Regions from separate parts of the Pseudoxanthobacter sp. M-2 genome, predicted to be linked through region 3. Evidence: predicted binding sites of a transcription regulator. Region 3 holds the regulator's gene; each other region holds the start of a gene.
The links. The regulator LexA, encoded in region 3, represses DNA repair genes until DNA is damaged. The targets are predictions, from matches to a motif close to TGTTCNNNNTGTGTTCNG.

Region 1 (5,720 bases), 110 kb from region 3:
GATCAGCACGTAGAGCACGATGGCGTTGAAGACGTGCCAGAGGAAGTGCGTGCCGATCGGCACAAGGGCACACAGCGGCCCGTCGACAGTGCGGGCGATCAGCGACACGGCGAAGACCGCCCCGGCGGCGATCAGCCCCTCGCCGGCCGGATGGCGGCGGGTGGCGAGGTAGCCGCCGAGCCCGACGAGGGCGATGAGTGCCGGCACGTAGCCGGCCGAGGAGCCGACGAGCCCGCCGAGGCTGCGCGAGATCAGCACCGAGGCGGCGAAGAAGCCGATGGTGGCGAGCACCCCGCCGACGATCCCGAGCCGGAGATAGCGCCGCATCGCCAGGAAGAAGTAGCCGTAGATGAAGATCGCGATCGGGATGACGTCGGCGAGCGAGGCCCCGACGGTGGCGACGGTGTGAAAGGCGAAGGACCCGAGCCCGACGGCGAAGGCGACGAGGATCAGCGCCAGCGCCGGCCCGTCGCCGCGACCGCGGCGCAGCCAGAGGCTGAGCGCCGCCAGCGCGGCGATGATGAAGGCGGCATTGGTGACGGCGTTGAGTGGCTCGGACCACAGGCTCGCGTCGACACGCTCGCAGTAGGCGTCGATCGGCCGCCGGAGCTCTTCCCACACGCGCGTCTCTCCCCCGGCGGACCACCGGACCGCGAATCGCCCCGCCCTTTCCCCTCAGCCGTCGCCATCCTACCTTGAGGGCAACGCGGCGGGACAGGCGGAACGGAGACGCAGATGGACGCGAAGGCAACCGCGGACGGTGGATGCGCCGCTGCATCCACGGCCACCTCCGGCGGGGCGACGGCCGAGCGGCCGTTCGTGCCGGTGACGATCGCCGTCCTCACCGTCTCCGACACCCGCTCGCTCGCCGAGGACCGTTCCGGCGACACGCTCGCCGCCCGTATCGCCGACGCCGGCCACCGCCTCGCCGACCGCGCCGTGGTGACGGACGATATCGAGGCGATCCGCGCACGCGTGCAGGGCTGGGTGGGCACCGTCGACGTGGTGATCACCACCGGCGGCACCGGCTTCACCGGCCGCGACGTCACGCCGGAGGCGCTGGAGCCCTTGTTCGAGAAGCGCATGGACGGCTTCTCGGCGGTGTTCCACCGCATCTCCTACGACAAGATCGGCACGTCCACCCTGCAGTCGCGCGCCACCGCCGGGCTGATCGGGACGACGTTCGTCTTCTGCCTGCCCGGCTCGCCCGGCGCCTGCCGCGACGCCTGGGACGGCATCCTCGAGCGCCAGCTCGACTACCGGCACCGGCCGTGCAATTTCGTCGAGATCATGCCGCGGCTGGACGAGCACCTGAAGCGTGGCAAGGCGCGCCAGGGCTGACGCCCCCACGCTGATCCCGATGGATCAGGCGGCGCGGCGGGCGACGACGGCGGCCGGCAGGCGGAGCGCCAACCCGGCGAGGCCGAGGCGCTGGCCCTCGGCGGTGCGCCGATCGAGCAGCGCGCGCGTGCGCAGCACCGACAGCCTGCGGGCGCCGAGGCGCAGCAGCAGGTCCTGCTCGGCATAGCCGGCATCGTCGCGATGGCCGCCGAGCTTGGCATAGAGCCGGCGCGACACCAGTAGGCCCTGCTGCGGCGCGGCGAGCCCGAGAAGCGCTCCCCCGAGCCCGGCCCGCCATTCCGACAGCCGAGCGCCGAGCCCCGGCTCGTCGAGAGCAAAGCGGAACACGGCGGCCCGCTCCTGTGCGCCAGGGCGGTCGAGGTAAGCACCGACCTCGCGGTGCCAGCCGGGCTCGAGCACTGCCCCCGGCCGCAGGAACATCAGGAAGCGGTGGCCGCGCCCGGCCTCGACGCCCCGCCGCAGCCGCGCTCCCAGTGGGCCGGACGCGGTGACGAGCGTGCAGCCGGCCGCATCGGCGACGATCGCCGTGCCGTCGGCCGAGCCGGCATCGACGACGACGACGTCCCCCACCACGCCGTCGGCGGCGCCGGGTACCAGCGCGGCGAGCGTACGGGCGAGCGGCTCCTCGCAATCCTGCGTGGCGATGACGACGGTCAGCATCCCTGCCCTTCTAGCACAAAGATGCCGCCCCGGGACCGCCGGCGACAATCGTTTGCACCGTGAGGCGGGCCGAGCGGCGCGGCGCGACGCCGCGGCAGGCGCGGGCGGCACAAGCGTGAGCCAGCAGCGGACCAAACGGGATTCGGGCACCACCCTCTTTGTTCTTGCTTCGTTCCGAGCGCGATGTTAACGCTTTGTTCTCATCGCCCCGCCGTCCGCGCCGATGCGGCGGGCCGAACCTCAGGATCGCCGAGCTTGCCCATGAGCACGACCGCCCTCGCCCGCCCGAACGACCGCTTCGATCCCGCCGCACCCGGCAGCCGCGACGCGCGTGCCGGCATCGGTGTTGCCGAGCACCGCCGTCGCGGGCGCGGTGCCGGTCTCAATCCGGTCGGGCGGTTCGAGCCGCATGCCCGCGAAACCGTCGACGACGGCTGGGAGAGCCTCGCCGAGCTGCCGCCGCTGCGCACCGAGGTGCGCGAGGAGCGGGCGCGCTCGCTGATCACCCGCAACACCTCGCCGGATATCGGCTTCGACCGCTCGGCGAACCCCTACCGGGGCTGCGAGCACGGCTGCATCTACTGCTTCGCCCGCCCCGACCACGCTTTCGTCGGCCTGTCGCCGGGGGTCGACTTCGAGACGCGGCTGTTCGCCAAGTCGAACGCGGTGGAGGCTCTGGAGCGTGACCTCGCCGCCCCCGGCTACCAGCCGAAGCCGATCGCCATCGGCACGGCGACGGACCCCTACCAGCCGATCGAGCGGGAGCGGAAGCTGACGCGCGGCGTGCTGGAGGTGCTCGAACGCACCGGCCATCCGGCGGTCATCGTGACGAAGTCGGCGCTGGTCGTGCGCGATCTCGACATCCTGTCGCGCATGGCGGCGCGCGGCCTCGTCAAGGTGGCGGTGTCGGTGACGACGCTCGACCGCCGGCTCGCCCGCTCGATGGAGCCGCGCGCGGCGACGCCGGCCAAGCGCCTGGAGGCGATCACCGCGCTCTCGCAGGCCGGGGTGCCGGTGGCGGTGCTAATGGCGCCGGTGATTCCGGCCCTGAACGACGCCGAGGTCGAGCGCGTGCTGGAGGCGGCAGCCGCAGCCGGCGCTACCGAGGCCGGCTACGTCGTGCTGCGCCTGCCGCTCGAGGTGGCGGACCTGTTCAAGGAGTGGCTCGCGCGTGACCATCCCGACCGCTACCGCCACGTCATGTCGATCCTCCGGGCGATGCGCGGCGGCAAAGACTATGACGCCACCTTCGGCAAGCGGATGACCGGAACCGGCCCCTATGCCTGGGCGCTCGGCCGCCGCTTCGAGCTCGCGGCGAAGCGGCTCGGCCTCAACAAGCAGAAGCACCGCCCGCGCACCGACCTGTTCGAGCCGCCGGTGCCGGTCGGCGGCCAGCTCAGCCTGTTCTGAGACGGCGTGCCGGCGCCACGGAGGCGGCGAGCGACGGCGGGAATACAGAGGACCATCGATGGACCAGCGCATGAGCCTGCTCACCCTCGGCGTCGACGACGTCGCCCGTGCCACCGCCTTCTACGAGCGCCTCGGCTGGCGGCGCTCGTCGGAATCGACCGCCTCCACCGCCTTCTTCGACCTCGGCGGGCCGGTGCTCGCCTTGTGGAGCCGCGCCGCGCTGGCGGAGGATGCCGGCCTGCCGCCACCGTCGGAGCAGGCATTCGGCGGCGTCGCGCTCGCCCTCAACCTCGGGAGCCGCGAGGCGGTGGACGCTACGCTTGCCGAGGTGGCGGCGGCGGGTGGCCAGCTGACGCGGGCGGCGGCCGAGACCTTCTGGGGCGGCTACACCGGCTATTTCGCCGACCCCGACGGCCACCTCTGGGAGATCGCCTTCAACCCCCACTGGCCGCTCGACGCCAACGGCCGGGTTCGGCTGCCCGGCTAGTTGTTCACCCTGAGGCCGATCGTCCAGTTGAAGCTCGCCTGAGTGAGGTCTGCCGGTGCGGCGGGAAAGGGGCTCGCCCGCTTCACCGCCTGGAGGATCGCCCGGTCGATCGCCGGATTGCCGGAGGTGGTCGCGATGTCGACGCTCGTGAGGGTGCCGTTGCGGTTGAAGGCGAGGCGCACGGCGGCCCGCCCCCTGCCGCTGTGCTGCATCCGGCGGACCTCCCGCTCGATGTCGGCACGGACCTTCGCCTGGTACTGCTTCAGGGCGTCGGCGACCGGTCCTCCGCCGGCAGCGCGCGGTGCCGAGGCGGCGGACTGCGGACGGGCACCGGCCTTCGGCGTGTCCGCGGCCGGTCCGGCGGGCTTCCTCGCCGCCGGCGTCTCGGCAGTCTTGCGCTGGCTCGTCGGCGCGGCGGGCTTCTGCGGCTTCGCCGCCGCCGTCTTGCGGTCGGGCGTCTTCGCCTGGGTGGCCGCCGGTTGCGGGCGTTCGGCGGGTGGCGGCACGTCCGGCTTCACCCGCGGCAGGGCGACCGGACCCGGCAAGGTGACGGCGGCATCCGGCACCACCGGCGCGGCCTCGGGCGGCGGTTCGGCCGCGGCGGCCTCCGCTGGCGCAACCGGCGCCGCCTCTGCCGTCTCGACCGGCGGCAGTGCCTCGGCAGCGACCGGAGCGGCGGTTTCCGGCGGCACCGCCTCGGCGGCGATGGCGTCGGCGGGGCGCACGGTCGGGACCGGCGGTGGTGGTGCCGTCTCGGGCGGCAGTTGCTCGCTGGCGGCGAGCGGCGCCTCGATGGGCTCGGGGGCTTCCGGCGCGATGTCCGGCACCGTCGAGCCGCCAATCGCCTGCGCCTCCGGCAGCGGCACCGACTGGGCGGCCGACGGCGGCAGATCGACCGCGGCGACCGCGTCCGGAAGCACCGGCGCCGGCGGCAGATCGATCATGGCGATCGGCTCGGCCGCCTCGACCGGACCCGTCGCGGGCTCTGACTGCAAGAGCGCCAGGCCGACGGCGAGGTGGGCGGCGAGCACGATGGCGAACGCGAGCGCCCAGACGAGGCTGTCGCGCGGCGGCAGTCCCGTCGGAGGCGCCGGGGCCATGGTCGCCGTCGCGCTCATCGCGGCGACAACCCGGTCGCAGGCCGCACCGGAAGGCGGGACCCTCGCCCCGCGCTCATTGCGCCGCCCCGGCCTCCGGAGCCCCGGCCTCGAGGCCGACGAGGGCGATCTTCAGGTAGCCGGCGTCACGCAGCCGGTTCATCAGCGCCGCGAGATCGCCGTAGGTGACCGCCCGGTCGGCGCGCAGGAAGACGCGCTGCTCGCGGTCGCCGCCGGTCACGGCATCGAGCGCCGCGGCGAGACGGCCCTCGGCCACCGGCGCCTCGCCGACGACGACGCCGTTGTCGGCGGTGAGCGTGACGAACAGCGGCGCCTCCGGCCTTGGCTGCGGCGCCGCCGTCGAGGCCGGCAGGTCGACGGGCACGTCGACGGTTGCGAGCGGTGCTGCGACCATGAAGATGATCAGCAGCACCAGTATCACGTCGATAAACGGCGTGACGTTGATCTCGTGGGTCTCCTCGAGATCGTCGCCACCGGGATCGAGATGGCCCGCCATGGTGCCCGCCTACTCGGCGGCCGCAGCGAGGCCGCGGGCGACGCGCCGGTCGAGATCGCGCGAGACGAGCCGCATCACCGCGGCGGAGGCGTCGGCGAGAGCCTGCCGGCGGTCGGCGATGCGCCGGGCGAAGTGGTTGTAGAGGACGACGGCCGGGATCGCCGCGACGAGGCCGATCGCGGTGGCG
Region 2 (5,720 bases), on a different contig from region 3:
GCCCATCAGGAAGGCGACCGGGCGCAGCTCGTCGACCGCGGCGGTGTACATCGAGACTGGCCCGCGATCGAAGACAACGCGCGCCACCGGCATCACCGGCAGGGCGGCGAGCGCCTCGATCGTCTCCGGCAGGTGCGCGACAGTGTCGAGGGTGACGCCGACCATCGGCGACGGCAGCTTTCGCGGCCCGTCCGACGCCGCCCGTGCCGGCCAGAGGCCGACCACAAGCGCCGCCGCCACCGCCATTGCGCCCACGGCCATCGCCCGGAGGGGCGGACAGCGGCACGGCGGCGCAAGGCGGCGACGAGGGGCCATGCCGGCTAGCGGATAGGGTGGTGGACGGTGACGAGCTTCGTCCCGTCGGGGAAGGTCGCCTCCACCTGCACGTCGTGGATCATCTCGGCGATGCCCTCCATCACTTGGGCGCGGCCGACGACGTGGGCGCCCGCCTCCATCAGGTCGGCGACGGAGCGGCCGTCACGGGCGCCCTCGACGACATAGTCGGAGATCAGCGCGATCGCTTCCGGGTAGTTCAGCTTGACGCCGCGCTCCAACCTCCGGCGCGCCACCATCGCCGCCATGGAAATCAGCAGCTTGTCCTTTTCGCGGGGCGTCAGGTTCATCCGCGTCGCTCCACAGTCATCCGAGTTTCACTCCGTATCCGCCGACCGGGCACCGAGCCCGGCCCCCACCTATCCGGCATCGGCCGCACGTGCCCATCCCGCGGGCACACTAGCCACGTTTTCAGCACGACCACACCCTCGGCAGCGGCCGGCCCTCGAGCTCTGCGAGGAGCCGGGTCAGCGTCACCCGCAACGGCGTCGCCGAGCTTGCGATAAGGCGCGCCACAACGACGCCGTCGAGCGCGCTCGCGCCCGCCTCGACACCGCCACCGGCCGCCTCCACCGCCGCGTCGATCGCGCCACGCACCGCGTCGAGCCGCTCCGCCGCACCCTCCCCGGCGACGACCAGCGTCGCGAACGCGCGCGCGCCACCGCCGGTCGCCGGCCCCGCGAGGATCGCCTCGGCGTCACCGACGAGCCGCAGCCGGTCGGCGAAGGCGAGGCGACCGTCGATGGTGATGTCCCAGCGGTCGCGCACCTCGACGGTGCGCACCGTCTCGCCCATCGCCGCGCGGCCGAGCACGATCGCCTCGCAGGCGAGCACCTGCGCTCCGGCGGCGATCGAGACGTCGAGCGAGCGCTCGAGGCCCGCGCCGTCGAAGACGATGGTCTCCTGCGGCAACCACGACAGGCGGGCACCGCGGCCGACCGTCAACCGCGTCTCGACCCGCGCGGTCCCGCTCAAGCGCCGGTATACCCGCTCGGCCGCCTGCGTCGTCACCACCGCCGCGGCACCGTCGCCGGTCGACACCTCGGTGAGGAATCGGTCACCGCCGGTGAGCCCCCCGGCGGTGTTGAGCAACACCGCCAGCGGCGGCGCCCCGGCGGGTGCGCGCGGCAGCCGCGCCTTGCCGGAGCCGGCCTGGTAGAGCGTCGTCAGCCGCGTCGCGCCGTCCGCGTCGCCGATGAAGCCGAGCCGCACGATCCCCCGCGCCCGCTCCAGCCGGGTGGCGTCGGGGGCAGTGGTGGTCGCGGTTCTGGCGACGGCGGCGGTCATCAGTGGGTCCGGTTGACGGCGCGGGAACGCGGCACGGGCGTGCTAGCGGGCTCGGCGGGTGCAGCGGCCCGGCAAGCAAGATCGCCGCCAGCGTAGCCGAGGTCGGGCGGCACTGTCGCCACGCGAGATACCGTAGGGACGCCATCGTCCCGACGTTAACCGGGCGCTTACCATGCGGGTCGCAATGCTGGGGCCCAAGATTCGGCGCATTCCCGCCGGACCGTCGTTCTTTCGGGCCAAGTCCGTTCTCTCGGACCCAGACCCCCGGTTGCCGGCGACAGCGGAGGACACTGTGAGCTCTCGTCATCCTCGGGTCCTCGCCCCGCTCAGGGCAGTCCGGCGCTCCGCGACCAACGCCGTGGCGCTCGCTGCCCTCGTGGCCGCGCCGGTGCTGTCCGCCGCTCCGGCGCTGGCCGACAGCGCCAAGGTCGGCGCCATCTACGACATCTCCTTCAGCGGGATGTCGTTCGCCCAGGGCAAGCTCTCCCTCGTCATCGACGGCAGCGCCTATTCCGCCAAGGTGGCGATGCGGCCCGCCTCGCTCGCGCGCATCTTCTCCTCCGAAAAGGTCGACGCCCAGGCGGCCGGCTGGCTCAAGGGCGGCTCCGTGCTGCCGACGCGCTACACGATGGAGGCGAGCAACAGCGAGAAGTCGAGTTCGGTGCGCATGGACCTTGCGTCCGGCACGCTGAAGTCGGTTTCCGCCGACCCGCCGACGAAGCCGCACCGCGACGTCGTGCCGGTGCAGTCGAAGCACTGGAAGGGCGTGCTCGACCCTGTCAGCGCCGTCGTCATGCCGGTGCGCTCCGTCGAGGACGCCACCGGCCCCGCCGCCTGCGCCCGCACGCTGCCGATCTTCGACGGCTGGACGCGCTTCGACGTGCCGCTCACCTACCAGGGCACCAAGACGGTCGAGACGAAGTCCTACAAGGGCACCGTCGTCGTCTGCTCCGCCCGCTGGGTCCCGGTCTCCGGCCACAAGCGCAACAAGGAGTCGGTGCGCTACATGCAGAACAACCGGGCGCTGGAGGCGTGGCTGGCGCCGATCCCGGGCACCACCCTGCTCGTGCCCTACCGCGTCTCCGTCGGCACCATGCGCGGCACCCTGGTGGTCGAGGCGACCGATCTCAAGATCACCGGCCCGACGGTCACCGCCGTGACCACGACCGCCGACTGACCCACCAGCGAGCCCGTCGACTGTCCCCATTCACGCGCGGCCACGCAGTTTTTTTGCGCGAAAGACGGCTCGTTTCGCTCGCTTGACTCGCGGGCCGATCGGAGTCCTCGCGACAACTCGTTCGGGGACGCCGAGTCGTTCTCCGGCCGCACCCAGAAAACGCAAGATGTCGTAGGTCGGGACAGAGTCTTCGCCAAGTCTCGTAGGGAACAAAGCCGGACTCGGCGCGAGTCGTCGATTCGGGCCGGATTCGTTCCAGAGTCGTTCCGATTCGCTTCGACGCGCGTTGTACTGTCGGCGGCGCGACGCCACGGAGCGAACGTGGACACCCATGGAAGCCCCCGTAATTCTGGAGCGCCGCTGCCCGGCTGTGCTATGAGGCAGCCGGTAACTCCACCCGCCGCCCGGGTCCAACCGGCCGGCCTGGGAAGTCGATGAACGTCGAGTCGAGATCCGCGTCCGCCTCCGTCGTCCGTTCGCGTTCGGTCACCGCCGTCCTCGGGCCGACCAACACCGGCAAGACACACCTCGCGATCGAGCGCATGATCGCACACGGCAGCGGCCTCATCGGCCTGCCGCTGCGGCTTCTCGCGCGCGAGGTCTACAACCGCGTCGCCGCCCGCGTCGGCGCCGATGCCGTCGCCCTCGTCACCGGCGAGGAGCGCATCGTGCCGCCGGCGCCGCGCTTCACCGTCTGCACGGTGGAGGCGATGCCGCGCGACGCCGACGTGTCGTTCCTGGCGGTGGACGAGGTCCAGCTCGCCGGCGACCTCGAGCGCGGCCGGGTCTTCACCGACCGCATCCTGAATTCCCGCGGCCGCGACGAGACGCTGCTGCTCGGCGCCACCACCGTCCGGCCGATGCTGGAGAAGCTGATCCCCGGCCTCAACGTGGTGACGCGGCCACGCATGTCGGTGCTCGCCTATGCGGGCTCCAAGAAGATCACCCGGCTGCCGGCCCGCAGCGCCATCGTCGCCTTCTCGGCCGACGAGGTCTACGCCATCGCCGAACTGATCCGCCGCCAGCGCGGCGGCGCGGCGGTGGTGCTCGGCTCGCTCAGCCCACGCACCCGCAACGCCCAGGTCGAGCTGTTCCAGGCGGGCGACGTCGAGTTCCTCGTCGCCACCGACGCGATCGGCATGGGCCTCAACCTCGATGTCGACCACGTTGCCTTCGCCGGCGACCGCAAGTTCGACGGCTACCAGTACCGCGCCCTCAACGCCGCCGAGCTCGGCCAGATCGCCGGGCGCGCCGGCCGCCACATGCGCGACGGCACCTTCGGGGTCACCGGCCGCGTCGCCCCCTTCGACAACGAGATGGTCGAGGCGCTGGAGAGCCACCGCTTCCAGTCGCTCAGGGTGCTGCAGTGGCGCAATCCCGATCTCGACTTCGCCTCCCTCGACGCGCTCCGCCGCTCGCTCGACGAGCCGCCGCGCCAGGAGGGCCTGACGCGGGCCCCCCAGGCCGAGGATTCCGTCAGCCTCGACTATGCCGCCCGCGACCCGGATATCCGGGCGCTCGCCTCGACGCGGGCCCGCGTCTCGCTGCTCTGGGACGTCTGCCAGGTGCCCGACTACCGGCGCATCGCACCGGCCAACCATGCCGATCTCGTCCTCGCCCTCTACGGCTTCATCGCCCGATCGGGTAGGATACCGGACGACTGGTTCGCCCGTCAGGTCGACCAGTCCGACCGCACCGACGGCGACATCGATGCGCTTTCCAACCGGATCGCGCACGTTCGGACATGGACTTATGTCGCCAATCGTGGAGATTGGCTCGCCGATCCCGCGCACTGGCGCGGTGTCACACGAGATGTCGAGGATCGACTCTCCGACGCCCTCCACGAACGGCTGACCCGCCGCTTCGTCGACCGGCGAACGAGCGTCCTGATGAAACGCCTGAGAGAAAACGCGATGCTCGAAGCGGAGATCACGCCGGCGGGAGATGTCTCCGTCGAGGGCCAGCACGTCGGACGCCTCGCCGGCTTCCGCTTCGTCGCCGACACCGGTGGTGGCGGCGGCGATGGCCCGGAGGTCAAGGCACTGCGCAGTGCCGCCGCCAAGGCGCTCGCGGGCGAGATCGACGCGCGCGCCGACCGCCTCGGCCGTGCCGCCGACAGCGACCTGGTGCTCGCCGCCGACGGGGCGATCCGCTGGCTCGGCGAGCCGGTGGCCAAGCTCATTCCCGGCGACGACGTGCTGACGCCCGGCTTCGTCGTCCTCGCCGACGACCAGCTCACCGGCGCGTCGCGCGAGAAGGTGCAGACGCGGCTCGGCACCTGGCTGAAGACCCAGGTCGAGACGCTGCTGAAGCCGCTCATCGACCTGCGCAACGCCACCGAGCTGCCCGGCCTGCCGCGCGGCATCGCCTTCCGCATCGCCGAGGCGCTCGGCGTCGTCGAGCGTCCGGCGATCGCCGAGGACATCAAGGGCCTCGACCAGGCGGCGCGGGCGGGCCTGCGCTCGCTCGGCGTGCGCTTCGGCGCCTATCACCTGTTCGTGCCGGCGCTCCTGAAGCCGGCGCCGAGCCGGCTGCTCGCCGAGCTCTGGGCGCTGAAGCACGCGAGCCTCGACGTGCCGGGCCTGCTGGAGGTGCCGCAGCTTTCCGCATCCGGACGCACCTCTATCCCGGTCGACCCGGCGGTGCCGGTCGACCTCTACCGCGTCTGCGGCTTCAAGGCCTGCGGCGGCCGCGCGGTGCGCATCGACATCCTCGAGCGCCTCGCCGACCTCATCCGGCCGATCCTCGCCTGGCGGCCGGGTCCCGAGGCCGGGCCGATGCCCGACGGCGCCCACCCGGCCGGCGGCTTCATGGCGACCGTGCGGATGACGTCGCTGGTCGGCTGCTCGGGCGAGGACTTCGCCTCCATCCTGCGCGGCCTCGGCTACCGCATGGACCGCCGCCCGCTGCCCGTGCGCGCGCC
Region 3 (5,720 bases):
CGAGCGCAGGATGACGAAATCGTCGAGATCCTTGTTGGGGAACACGACGCGGCCCTGCACCTGGTCGTCGACGGGCGTGTCGCCGGCGAGCGGCGACTTGATGCGGATCACCGGCTTGACGGCTGCCGGCGCCTCGGACGGGTCGCGATCGCGCCAGCGGCCGTCGTAGCGCGGCGGCCGGCCCTCGGCACGGGCGAGCTCGCGCATCTCCGTCAGCTCCGCCGGCGACGCATAGCAACGGTAGGCGCTGCCGGCGGCGACGAGCCCTTCGGCGATCTCGCGGTGGCGGGCGGCGCGGGCGAACTGGAACACCGGCTCGCCGGTCCAGTCGATGCCGAGCCAGGTGAGCCCCTCGAGGATCGCCGTGATGGCAGAGTCGGTCGAGCGCTCACGGTCGGTGTCCTCGATGCGCAGCAGCATCGTGCCGCCGGTGTGGCGGGCATAGAGCCAGTTGAACAGCGCCGTGCGCGCCCCGCCGATGTGCAGGAAGCCGGTGGGCGAAGGGGCGAAGCGGGTGACGACGGGCTCGGACATTCGGACCTCTCGAGACCGGAGCGGCATCACGATCGCCACCGTCGCCAGGCGGGGAGCCGCAGGCCGGTTCTGGCTCGGGTGACGATCCGACGCGATGATTGCGGCGGCACGCCGGTGTCCACCTTTCGGTGTGGCCGGCTGGTACCGTTCGGGCGCTCGTGTACCATGCGGGCGGGCCGATCCCAAGTCTGCGAAAGGAGCCTCCGGATCGTCGATCGACGAGACGGGGTGCGCAGCCGGCGCGGCGGGATCGTTGCGCGGGGTACCAGAAAGGACCACCCCGCAATCGAACTGCGCGGGCGAGCCCCCCGGTTGCTCGCTGGCCCCTCGGGGGAGGGCGCGGCCATGTGGCCGGAGACCCGTGCGAGAGAGCCGCCGGCCGGCACGCGCCACCGCGCTGCTGCCGGCTTCGGCGCGCCACCGCCGCCGCTCGCGGCACGCCTGCGCGCGACCGGCGAGGCGCTCGCCGGCTTCGCTGCCCACGACCGGGCCGCCGGCCGGGGCTTCCTCTGGGTGCCGGTCATGGTCGCCGCGGGTGTCGCCGCCTATTTCGCGCTGCCGCGGGAACCGGCGCTGTGGGCCCTCGCGGGACTGGCCCTCGCGTGCCTGCTCGCGGCCTGGCGGACGCGCGAACGGACGTTGGCGTTCCCCGCGCTGGCGCTCGCCGCCGCCCTCTGCGCCGGTGCGACCGCGGCAAAGCTCGAAGTCACGCTGGTCGCCGCCCCGACGCTCGACCGCGCCCGCACGGCCGAAGTCAACGGCTTCGTCGAGCGCGTCGAGCGCCGCACCGGCGGCCGGGCGCGCCTGACGATCCGACCGGTCACGATCGAGCGGGTGCCGGCCGCCCGCCTGCCGCGGCGCATCACCGTCACCGCCGCCGGAGCAGCGAGCCTGCTGCCGGGCGACGGCGTGTCGCTCACCGCGCGCCTCGAGCCGCCGCGCGGTCCCGACATGCCGGGCGGCTGGAACCCCGCCCGCTCAGCCTACCTCGACGGCATTGGCGCCAGCGGCTTTGCCTATGGGCGGCCGCAAATCATCGATCTCGGTGCCGTGCCCTGGTCGCTCGCGCCCGCGCGCGCCGTGGCGGAGGTCCGCCACACCATCGCCGAGCGCCTGCGTGCGGCGCTGCCGGGGCCGCGCGGGGAGGTCGCCGCGGCGCTTCTGGTCGGCGACCGCGGCGGAATCCCGGAGAGCATCGAGGAAGCGATGCGAGTGTCCGGCCTCGCCCACGTGCTGTCGATCTCGGGACTCCACATGGTGCTCGTTGCCGGCACCGTCTTCTGGGTGGTGCGGGCCCTGCTCGCGGCAATCCCGGCGCTCGCCCTGACGCGGCCGATCAAGGCCTGGGCGGCGGTGGTGGCCCTCATCGCGGCGACCTTCTACCTCGTCATCTCCGGGGCGGAGGTCGCGACGCAGCGCGCCTACGTGACGATGGCCGTGGCCCTCATCGCGGTCCTCGTCGACCGGCCGGCAATCTCCTTGCGCACCGTTGCTGTGGCGGCGCTGGTCGTCATGGCACTGGAGCCGAGTGCCGTGCTCGGGGCCGGGTTCCAGATGTCGTTCGCCGCAGTGATCGCGCTTGTCGCCGCCTACGAGTGGTGGGGCAGCCGGGAGCGCGGCGAGACGACGTCGCCGCGGCGCGGCACGGCGATGTGGCTGGGGCGGGCAGTTCTGTTCGGGGTGGCAGGCCTGGCCGCAACGTCGCTGATCGCCGGCCTCGCCACCGCACCGATCGCCGCCTACCACTTCCACCGCGGTGCGCCACTCGGCCTGCTCGCCAACCTCGCGGCGATGCCGGCGGTCTCGGTGCTGGTGATGCCGTTCGGCGTGCTGGCGCTGGTGCTGCTGCCGTTCGGGCTGGAGCAACTGGCCCTCTGGCCGATGGGAATCGGCCTCGGCTGGATGTTCGCCGTCGCCGAGACGACGACCGCCTGGACGGGCGACAGCGCGATGATCGGCCGGGTGCCGCTCGTCGCCGTCCTGCTCATGGTGGCGGCGCTGCTGTGGGTGGCGATCTCGCTAGCGCCGTGGCGGCGGCTTGCGGTGCTGCCGCTGCTGGCGGGTCTCGCCCTGGCGACGACCGGCGCCCGCCCGGATCTGCTGGTTTCAGGCGATGGCCGCGCTGTCGCGGCGCGGGGGCCGGACGGCAGGCTCGCCGTCGTCGCCGCCGACAGGTCCGCCTACACCGTCCGCGCCTGGCTCGCCGCCGATGCCGACCCCCGAGACGCCAAGGCCACCACCGCCCCACCCACCCGCTGCGACGATCTCGGGTGCGTGCTGCCGCTCGGGGACGGCGATCTCACGGTCGCCGTCGTGACGAGGGGCGTTGCCCTCGTCGAGGACTGTCGGTCCGCCACCGTCGTGGTGGCGCCGGTGCCGCGGCCCGCCGGCTGTCTTGGCCCCCAGCTCTATATCGACCGTTCGACGCTCGCCCGGACCGGTGCCATCGCGGTGATGCTCGACGCCGCCGTGCCCGGCGGTCTCAGCGACCCCGTCACGGCCGGCACCAACGGGCGACCGTGGTCGCGGACCGGCGATGCCGTTGGAGAGAACCCCTCGGCGCCGCGGCACCGCGAGGTGACGGCCGCCGCGCGAGGCGGCGGCGAGGATCAGTAGCGGCGCAGCAGTGCCACCAGCCGGCCCTGGATGCGGATGCGGTCGGGCCCGAAGATGCGCGTCTCGTAGGCCGGGTTGGCGGCCTCGAGCGCGATCGAGGCGCCCTTGCGGCGCAGCCGCTTCAGCGTCGCCTCCTCGTCGTCGACCAGTGCCACGACGATGTCGCCGGTCGTCGCCGCGTCGGTGCGCCGGATCACCACGGTGTCGCCATCGAAGATGCCGGCCTCGACCATCGAATCGCCGCGCACCTCGAGGGCGAAGTGCTCGCCGGCGCCGGCGAGTTCCACCGGCACGGTGATCGAATGGGTGTGGGTCTGAATGGCCTCGATCGGCACACCGGCGGCGATGCGGCCCATCACCGGGATGCTGACGCCGCCCGCCGTCTCGCCCGCTGCCGCCGGGCGTGGCTCGGCCGGGCGGATGCGCGGCCCGTCGCCGTCGATGACGCTCGGGGTGAAGCCACGGGCCCGTGTCGAAGCCGGTCCACTGGCGACCGATTCGGGCAGCCGGATCACCTCGAGCGCCCGCGCCCGGTTCGGCAGCCGGCGCAGGAAGCCACGCTCTTCCAGAGCCGTGATCAGCCGGTGGATGCCCGACTTCGAACGCAGGTCGAGCGCGTCCTTCATCTCCTCGAACGAGGGCGGCACGCCGCTCTCCTTGAGGCGCTCGTGGATGAACATCAGCAGCTCGTACTGCTTGCGTGTGAGCATCGTCGTCTCCCGCGCCCCCTCGTCGGTACCGCGACCTCGAATCGCGTACAAATCACGAACACAAGCTATCCGTTCTAGTTGTGTTCCTCAAGGGTGAATATTCGGTTGCCGCAGCGCCAAGCCCATGCCGCTGTTGCCGAAGCACCGTCCGTGGTTGCGGGCGGCGCGCTGCCGGGACTAGCCTGCCCGTCCGCGGCCCCGAGCGTCGGCGGCAGGAGAACACGCCATGGCCAAGCAGTTCGCCGAAATCGGCAAGCAGCACCGCGACTTCATCGAGCGGCAGCGCATCTTCTTCACCGCCTCGGCGGCGCGGGGAAGCCGCATCAACCTGTCGCCGAAGGACGCGGCGTCGCTGCGTGTGCTCGGACCGAACCGGGTCGCCTATCTCGACTGCACCGGCAGCGGCAACGAGACGTCGGCCCACATGCTCGCCGACGGCCGCCTGACGATCATGCTGTGCGCCTTCGAGGGGCCGCCGCTGATCATGCGCCTCTACGGTGCCGGCGAGGTCCTGCGCCGCGGCACGGCGGGTTATGATGACCTCCTTGCCGGCGCGTTCGACGGCCGCGAGCCGGTGGGCGCGCGCCAGATCGTCGTGCTGTCCGTCGATCTCGTCCAAACCTCGTGCGGCTTCGGCGTGCCGCTGTTCGACTATGTCGACGAGCGTCCGTCATTGACCCGCTGGGCCGAGGCGAAGGGCGAGGAGGGCCTCGAGGCCTACCGCCGCGCCGAAAACACCGTCAGCATCGATGGCTTGCCCACCGGCTGGCCCTCGGACGAGGTGGCGGTTCCGGCCGAGTGAGTGGTGCGGACGGCGGGGGTCGAACCCGCACGGAGCAAGCCCCGAGGGATTTTAAGTCCCTTGCGTCTACCGGTTTCGCCACGTCCGCAGCCGGGGAGGGCACCTTGGCAAGGTGCGCCCGGGCAGCGCGCACATTAGGGGCTGGGTGCGGCCGCCGACAACCGTGAACCTCAGCCGCTGCCGCTCAGGCTGCCTTCGGCACCGTCTCGGCACAGAAGCGGACGAGCGCCGCGGCGAGGTCGGTGGCGGCCGAACCGGCGTCCTTGCGCACCATCAGGGCGAGTTCCGTCGCGGGCACGTCGGGCATGCCGTCGGCGCGGCCGAGCACGCGGTGGCCGGCACGCACGGCCCGCTCCTCCAAGAGCGCCACGCCGAGGCCGCCGGCGATCGCCACCTGGATGCCCATCAGGTTCGGGCTCTCGTAGGCGATCCGCCAGTCGCGCCCCGAGCGCTCCAGCGCGTGGACGGCGCGCGTGCGGTAGACGCAGCCGTGGGGGAAGGCGACGAGCGGCAGCGGGTCGACGGGCAGCGGGTGGTCGGCGCTGGCGATCCAGACGAGCCGCTCCGCCCAGACGGCGAGCGCCGGACCGGCGCCGGGATCGCGCTTTGCCAGCACCACGTCGTACTCGTCCGCCTCGAGCCCCGCGACGAGGTCGACCGAGAGCGCGCAGCGCACTGACAGGCGACAGCCCGGTCGGGCTCGCGAGAACGCCGCCACCGCGTCCGTCAGCGGCTCGACGGCGAAGTCGTCGGGCACGCCGAGCCGCACCACCTCGACGCGCGGCTCGCGACCGACGGCGGCGCGGGCCTCGGCGGCGAGCGACAACAGCCGGCGCGCGTAGCCGATCAGGCGCTCGCCGTCCTCGGTCAGGCGCACGGCGCGCCCCTCGCGGTGGAACAGCGGCCGACCCACCGCCTCCTCGAGCCGGCGGATCTGCTGGCTGACGGTGGATTGCGTCCGGTGCACCCGCTCGCCGGCCCGTGTGAAGCCGCCGGAGTCGACGACCGAGACGAAGGAGCGCAGAAGATCGAGATCGAGCACGATGGCCTCCCATTCG
Region 4 (5,720 bases), on a different contig from region 3:
AGATGATCACGGATCACACCATGATCGGCGAGCATTTCGTCGCCGCCTTCGGCAAGGCCGGCACCGGCCTGACGCCGCCCGACGGCCTCGGCGCGGAGCTCGGCGCGATCATGGACAAGCTGCAGGGCGAGAGCGGCGCGGCCTTCGACAAGGACTACATCGCCGCACAGACGCAGGGCCACCAGGCCGCTGTCGGCCTGTTCGCCGGCTACGCCAAGGGCGGCGACAACGCCGTGCTGAAGGCGTTCGCCGCCGACACCCTGCCGATGATCGAGATGCACCTCGAGATGTGCTACGCGCTGGGGTCCTGAGCGGTCCTAACGGTGGCGCCCTGTCGCTGAAGCGGCGGGACGCATCTCAGGGTCGGTTCACCAACCATGTGAAGTAGAGCTTCCGCCACGCGTCCGCTCCCTCGGCGATCTGCGGGCGGCCGGCACCGATGGCCGCCTCCTGCAGCAGTTCCGCCTCGCTGCCGAGATCGAGAAAATCGCTGAGCGCGATTGCGGCGGCCTGGTCGATCCGCTCCTGCAAGGGAAGCCCGCGCAGTTTCTCCGATCTGGTGTTCACCTGCATGACCGGCGATTCCCAGACGCCGGGTGAAAACAGCAGCATCAGGTTGCCGCCGAGATTGACGAGGCCCGCCACACGGCTCGCCTCGATCACCGCCGGGATCGCCCGGTAGGGAAAGACGGTCTCGCCGCCGTGCTCGACCATGTGCGACAGCAGGTAGGGCGGCAGGTGCGCGCGGAAGAGGTCCCGACTGTTCATGCGGCGGCTCGGCGGCTGAAGGGTTGGGACGGCAAACGCCGCTCTCACCCTCATCCCTTCGCTCAATGCGAGGTCCCGTTCAACCGCCCCTCACCCTCCGCGGACCGTTTCCCCCGCCAGCCTCAGATCCTCGACGAAGGCGGCGTATTCCGTCGCCTTCGTCGCTGGGTCGGGCAGGCGCAGCAGGTAGGAGGGGTGGACGGTGACGAGCACCGCCGTGCCGTCCGGGCCCTCGATGATGCGGCCGCGGCTCTTGCCGATCGGAACTGTACGGCCGAGCACCGAAAGAGCGGCGGTGGCCCCCATCGCCACGATCAGGCGCGGGCGGACGAAGGCGATCTCGCGCTTCAGCCAGGGCTGGCAGGCGCGGACCTCGCCGGTCGACGGCTTCTGGTGGATGCGACGCTTGCCGCGCGGCACGAACTTGAAGTGCTTCACCGCATTCGTCACGTAGGCGTCTTCGCGGTCGACGCCGGCCTCCGACAGCGCGCGGTCGAAGAGCTGGCCGGCGGGGCCGACGAACGGGCGGCCGGCGATGTCCTCCTGGTCGCCGGGCTGCTCGCCGACGAAGAGCAGCGGCGCATCCTCCCGCCCCTCTCCGAACACCGTCTGCGTCGCCGGCTCCCACAACGGGCAGGCGCGGCAGCCCGCCGCCTCGGCGGCGAGCGCCGCGGGCGTACCGGTTTCGGCCGGGGCGGCGACCGCGATCGCGTGCGGGCGGTGCGGCCGCGGGTTGGGGGCGCTCGGTCCCGTCTCGACCATCTCCTCGCTCCTGCGCCGGGCTTCGGCGATCAGGGGGCGGATGAGCGGCGCCTCCGGCAGGTTCCGCCAGTACTTCTCCGGCATCTCGGCGCGCATGGCGCCGACCTTCAGCCGGGCGGGGTTGAAGATGCTGGAATAGTAGCCGCGCCAGAGGGCCTCCAGCGCGTCGTCGGTCGGCGCGTCGGCGCGGCGGCTGCCGGGGCCGAAGGCGAGGCCCTCGCCGTCCCAGTGGACGGTGGCATCCGGCGTCAGGATCGACCAGCGCATCGAGGCGAAGCGGCGCATGAAGAACGGCGCGTTGGCGGCGACGATGCGGTGGTCGGGCTCGAACCAGGCGACGAACCACGGCTCGCCGGCGAGCTCCGAGCGGCGGAAGCGCACGAAGGCGCGCATCTTGTGGATGTCGCGGCGCACCGCCTTCGCCATCGCCTCGAGCTCGGCGACGTCCGGATCGACGGCGACACGCATCAGCTGCGGCTCGGTGCGCAGGCGCCAGACGAGGCGGTAGAGGCGGGCGAAACGCTCGGGGTCGCGGTGCAGCACGACGGTTTCCGCGAGCGTCAGGAAGCCGCGCGGCACGGCGAGCGGCGCCGCCGGCACCGGCGCCGGCAGCGGTTCGGCGGCGCCGGCGAAGAGGTCGGGCGCCTCGCCACCCTTGACGCTGAAGGCGACGCGCTCCGGCGGCACGGCGCGGGCGATGAGGTCGCGGGCGACGGCGCGGAAGCCGGAGAAGTCGGTCTCGCCGGGCAGGACGACGGCGTGCATGAGGGTCTCCCGGCACCGCGGTCGCTCAGAGCGGCAGGGCGAGCTGGCGCGGCGGGGCGACCCGCTGCCGGAGGTCGACCCGGTCGATCAGGCCGCCCGGGCTGTGGTCGGGCAGCACCAGGAAGGGCAGCGCCTTGGCCAATGGCACGCGCAGGCGGCCGAGGTCGGCGGTGCGGATCGCCCGCACGCGCCGCGCCGAGAGCAGCCGCTCGACCGCCTTCTTGCCGAGGCCGGGCACGCGCAGGAGTTCCTCGCGGCTCGCGCAGTTGACGTCGAGCGGGAAGCGCTCGCGGTGGCGGAGCGCCCAGGCGAGCTTCGGGTCGATGTCGAGGGCGAGGTTGCCCTCCTCGCCCTCGACGATCTCGGAGACGTCGAAGCCGTAGAAGCGCATCAGCCAGTCGGCCTGGTAGAGACGATGCTCGCGCACCAGCGGCGGTGCCACCGGCGGCAGGCGGCGGCTCGCATCGGGGATCGGGCTGAAGGCGGAATAGTAGACGCGCTTCAGACGATACGAGCCGTAGAGGCCGGCGCTGGTGGCGAGGATCTGGCGGTCGTCGGTGGCGTCGGCACCGATGATCATCTGCGTGCTCTGGCCGCCGGGGGCGAACGACGGCGCCTTGCGATCCTCCTTCGCGGCGTCGATGTGGCCGCGCATCCGCCCCATCGAGCGGCGGATGGCACGGGCGTCCTTCTCGGGGGCGAGGGCGCTGAGGCCGGTATCGGTCGGCAGCTCGATGTTGATCGACAGCCGGTCGGCATAGCGGCCGGCCTCGGCCAGCAGGTCCGGGCTCGCGTCGGGAATGGTCTTCAGGTGGATGTAGCCGCGGAAGTCGTGCTCCTCGCGCAGCGTGCGGGCGACCCGCACCACTTGTTCCATCGTGTAGTCCGGCGAGCGGATGATGCCGGAGGAGAGGAACAGCCCTTCGATGTAGTTGCGCCGGTAGAAGTCGATGGTGAGCTCGACCACCTCCTCCACCGTGAAGCGCGCGCGCGGCACGTTCGAGGAGGAGCGGTTGACGCAGTAGAGGCAGTCGAAGGCGCAGGCGTTGGTGAGCAGGATCTTCAGGAGCGAGATGCAGCGCCCGTCCGGCGCATAGGAGTGGCAGATGGCGCCCTCGGTGGAGCCGATGCCGCGGCCGCCGACGGAATCGCGCTTCGTGGTGCCGCCGGAGGCGCAGGACGCGTCGTACTTGGCGGCGTCGGCGAGGATGGCGAGCTTGCGGGCGAGGTCCATGCCCCGATAGTTGTTCATCCTTTGTTCCGTGACAAGCCGCCCGACGAGGCGAAGGTGGAGAAACACCTTCGCGCCGCAGGACGCGATGGTCTCCCGATGGATGCGCCGCCGCACGGCCTCGCCCGCGCTCCGGCCGGGGGGATCGAAAGTCCTCCGACCTCCGGGTCAATTCATCCGACCTTGGTCCCTTGTCGCCACCGTGACCGCCGTGCGACCCAGCGACAGGACGTGAAGAAAAAGAGAAACTCCGCACTGCATCGACCCGCGGGTCCGGCGTCGATGTCGAAGATCTCGTGTTGCCTCCTGCCGACACCCGTCTTCGCAGTGGTCTTTCTCTTGAACGGGGAGACTTCTCGATGCCTCAATACAAGCTGAACGTGAACGGCACCGCCTATTCGGTGACGGTCGACAACGAGGATACTCCGCTCCTCTGGGTCCTGCGCGACATCATCGGCCTGACCGGGACGAAGTATGGTTGCGGCATCGAGATCTGCGGCGCCTGCATGGTGCTGATGGACGGCGAGGCGGAGAAGTCCTGCGACAAGTCGGTCTCCGAGGCGGTCGGGCGCAAGATCATCACGGTCGAGGGCCTGGCGGCCGACCCGCAGGGCAAGGCCGTGCAGGCCGCCTGGGAGGCGCACCAGGTGCCGCAGTGCGGCTTCTGCCAGCCCGGCATGATGATCGCCGCCACCGGTGCCCTGAAGGACGGCCACCGCGGCCGGGAGATCGCCGAGGAGATCGAGAACATCTGCATGTGCGGCACCTACGAGCGCATCAAGAAGGCCTGCCAGACCCTCTGACGACCGGGCCCGCAGCCGCAACGGAGAGCACCATGCCAGACACCGCCTCATCCGGCCGCGCCGTCGCGCTCGATCGCCGCAACTTCCTGAAGGGCGCGGCGGCGACGCTGATCATCCCCTTCACCGTCTCCCTCTCCCCCCGCGAGGCGAGTGCCAAGGCGGCCTCCCGGGCCGCGGCGGGGCCGGTCTCGCTCGGCGCCTACGTCAGCATCGACGCGGACAACATCGTCACCGTCTCGATCGGCTCGACCGAGATGGGCCAGGGGATCATGACGGGCCTCGCGCAGCTTGTGGCCGAGGAGCTCGGCCTCGAGTGGAGCCAAGTGCGCGCGGTGCATGCGCCCGCCTCGACGGAGTGGCCGAACCCCTACGGCAACCCGATCTTCGGCGCGCAGCTGACGGGCGGCAGCACCAGCATGATGGGCTGGTACAAGCCGCTGCGCACCGCCGCCGCGATCGTCCGCGACGTTCTGATCGCGGCGGCGGCCAAGCAGTTCGGCGGCACCTGGTCGCTCGGCCGCGGTGGCATGCTCGTCAGCGGCGACACGTCCTGCCGCTTCAGCGACGTGCTGGAGACCGCGGCGAAGCTGACGCCGCCGGCGACCGCGACCCACGCCACCACCCGGCGCTTCGTCGGGCAGCGCATCCCGCGCCTCGACCTTCCGGAGAAGATCCTCGGTACGGCCGTGTTCGGCACGGACGTGAAGGTGCCCGGCATGGTCTTCGCGTCGGTCGTCCACTGCCCGACCCTCGGCGGGACCGTGAAGACGGTGCCGCCGAGCCGCAGCGGGACCACCTATGTCAACCTCGGCGATGCCGTCGGCGTCGTCGCCTCCAACACCTGGACGGCGATGCGCACGGCCCGCTCGATCGCCGGAACGATCGGCTGGACCCTGCCGGAGAGCACGGCGACGCGCGATTCCGCCACCCTCGAGGCCGCCGCCGACGCGCTCGTGAGGTCGAAGAAGGCCGAATACTTCATCGCCGAGAAGGTCGGCACGCCGCGTCCCGCCAGCGCACCGATCCGGGTCGATGCCACCTACTCGCTCCCCTTCCTCGCCCACGCGGCGATGGAGGTGATGAACTGCACGGCCTCGGTGACCGCCAACGCCTGCGAGATCTGGGCGCCCACCCAGGGGCAGCAGTTCATCATCCCGCTCGTCGCCGGGATAACCGGGCTTCCGGCCGCGAGCGTCACCGTCCACACCACCTATTGCGGCGGCGGCTTCGGGCGGAAGATCGAGACCGACTGCATCGCCCAGGCGGTGAAGCTGTCGAAGGCCGTCGGCAAGCCGGTCAAGCTGACCTGGTCGCGCGAGGAAGACTTCCAGCACGACATGTACCGGCCGAGCGCCAAGATCCGCGTGCAGGCCGGTGCCGACGCGAACGGC

Region 1: a site for LexA is predicted at 2,182-2,199, ahead of RUR49_RS09465 (PA0069 family radical SAM protein). Genes of this name have one in related genera too.
Region 2: a site for LexA is predicted at 3,049-3,066, ahead of RUR49_RS16895 (helicase-related protein). Genes of this name have one in related genera too.
Region 4: a site for LexA is predicted at 3,541-3,558, ahead of RUR49_RS25900 (putative DNA modification/repair radical SAM protein). Genes of this name have one in related genera too.

Annotation. Positions count from the first base shown of each region.
Region 1 is NZ_JAWDIR010000011.1:953,456-959,175, reverse strand. Features, by position in the region: gene RUR49_RS09480 (hypothetical protein) at 1-621, opposite strand, end outside; gene moaB (molybdenum cofactor biosynthesis protein B) at 736-1,341, shown strand; gene RUR49_RS09470 (hypothetical protein) at 1,366-2,022, opposite strand; gene RUR49_RS09465 (PA0069 family radical SAM protein) at 2,284-3,432, shown strand; gene RUR49_RS09460 (VOC family protein) at 3,503-3,919, shown strand; gene RUR49_RS09455 (TonB family protein) at 3,916-5,019, opposite strand; gene exbD (TonB system transport protein ExbD) at 5,093-5,533, opposite strand; gene exbB (tonB-system energizer ExbB) at 5,543-5,720, opposite strand, start outside.
Region 2 is NZ_JAWDIR010000033.1:388,045-393,764, reverse strand. Features, by position in the region: gene RUR49_RS16915 (hypothetical protein) at 1-261, opposite strand, end outside; gene RUR49_RS16910 (urease subunit gamma) at 321-623, opposite strand; gene RUR49_RS16905 (urease accessory protein UreD) at 745-1,620, opposite strand; gene RUR49_RS16900 (DUF3108 domain-containing protein) at 1,979-2,797, shown strand; gene RUR49_RS16895 (helicase-related protein) at 3,232-5,720, shown strand, end outside.
Region 3 is NZ_JAWDIR010000011.1:845,147-850,866, forward strand. Features, by position in the region: gene gltX (glutamate--tRNA ligase) at 1-534, opposite strand, end outside; gene RUR49_RS08935 (ComEC/Rec2 family competence protein) at 880-3,150, shown strand; gene lexA (transcriptional repressor LexA) at 3,144-3,860, opposite strand; gene RUR49_RS08945 (pyridoxamine 5'-phosphate oxidase family protein) at 4,087-4,662, shown strand; tRNA gene RUR49_RS08950 (tRNA-Leu) at 4,664-4,750, opposite strand; gene RUR49_RS08955 (LysR substrate-binding domain-containing protein) at 4,847-5,704, opposite strand.
Region 4 is NZ_JAWDIR010000048.1:149,104-154,823, forward strand. Features, by position in the region: gene RUR49_RS25885 (DUF4142 domain-containing protein) at 1-311, shown strand, start outside; gene RUR49_RS25890 (hypothetical protein) at 358-768, opposite strand; gene RUR49_RS25895 (UdgX family uracil-DNA binding protein) at 859-2,295, opposite strand; gene RUR49_RS25900 (putative DNA modification/repair radical SAM protein) at 2,321-3,529, opposite strand; gene RUR49_RS25905 ((2Fe-2S)-binding protein) at 3,886-4,329, shown strand; gene RUR49_RS25910 (molybdopterin cofactor-binding domain-containing protein) at 4,362-5,720, shown strand, end outside.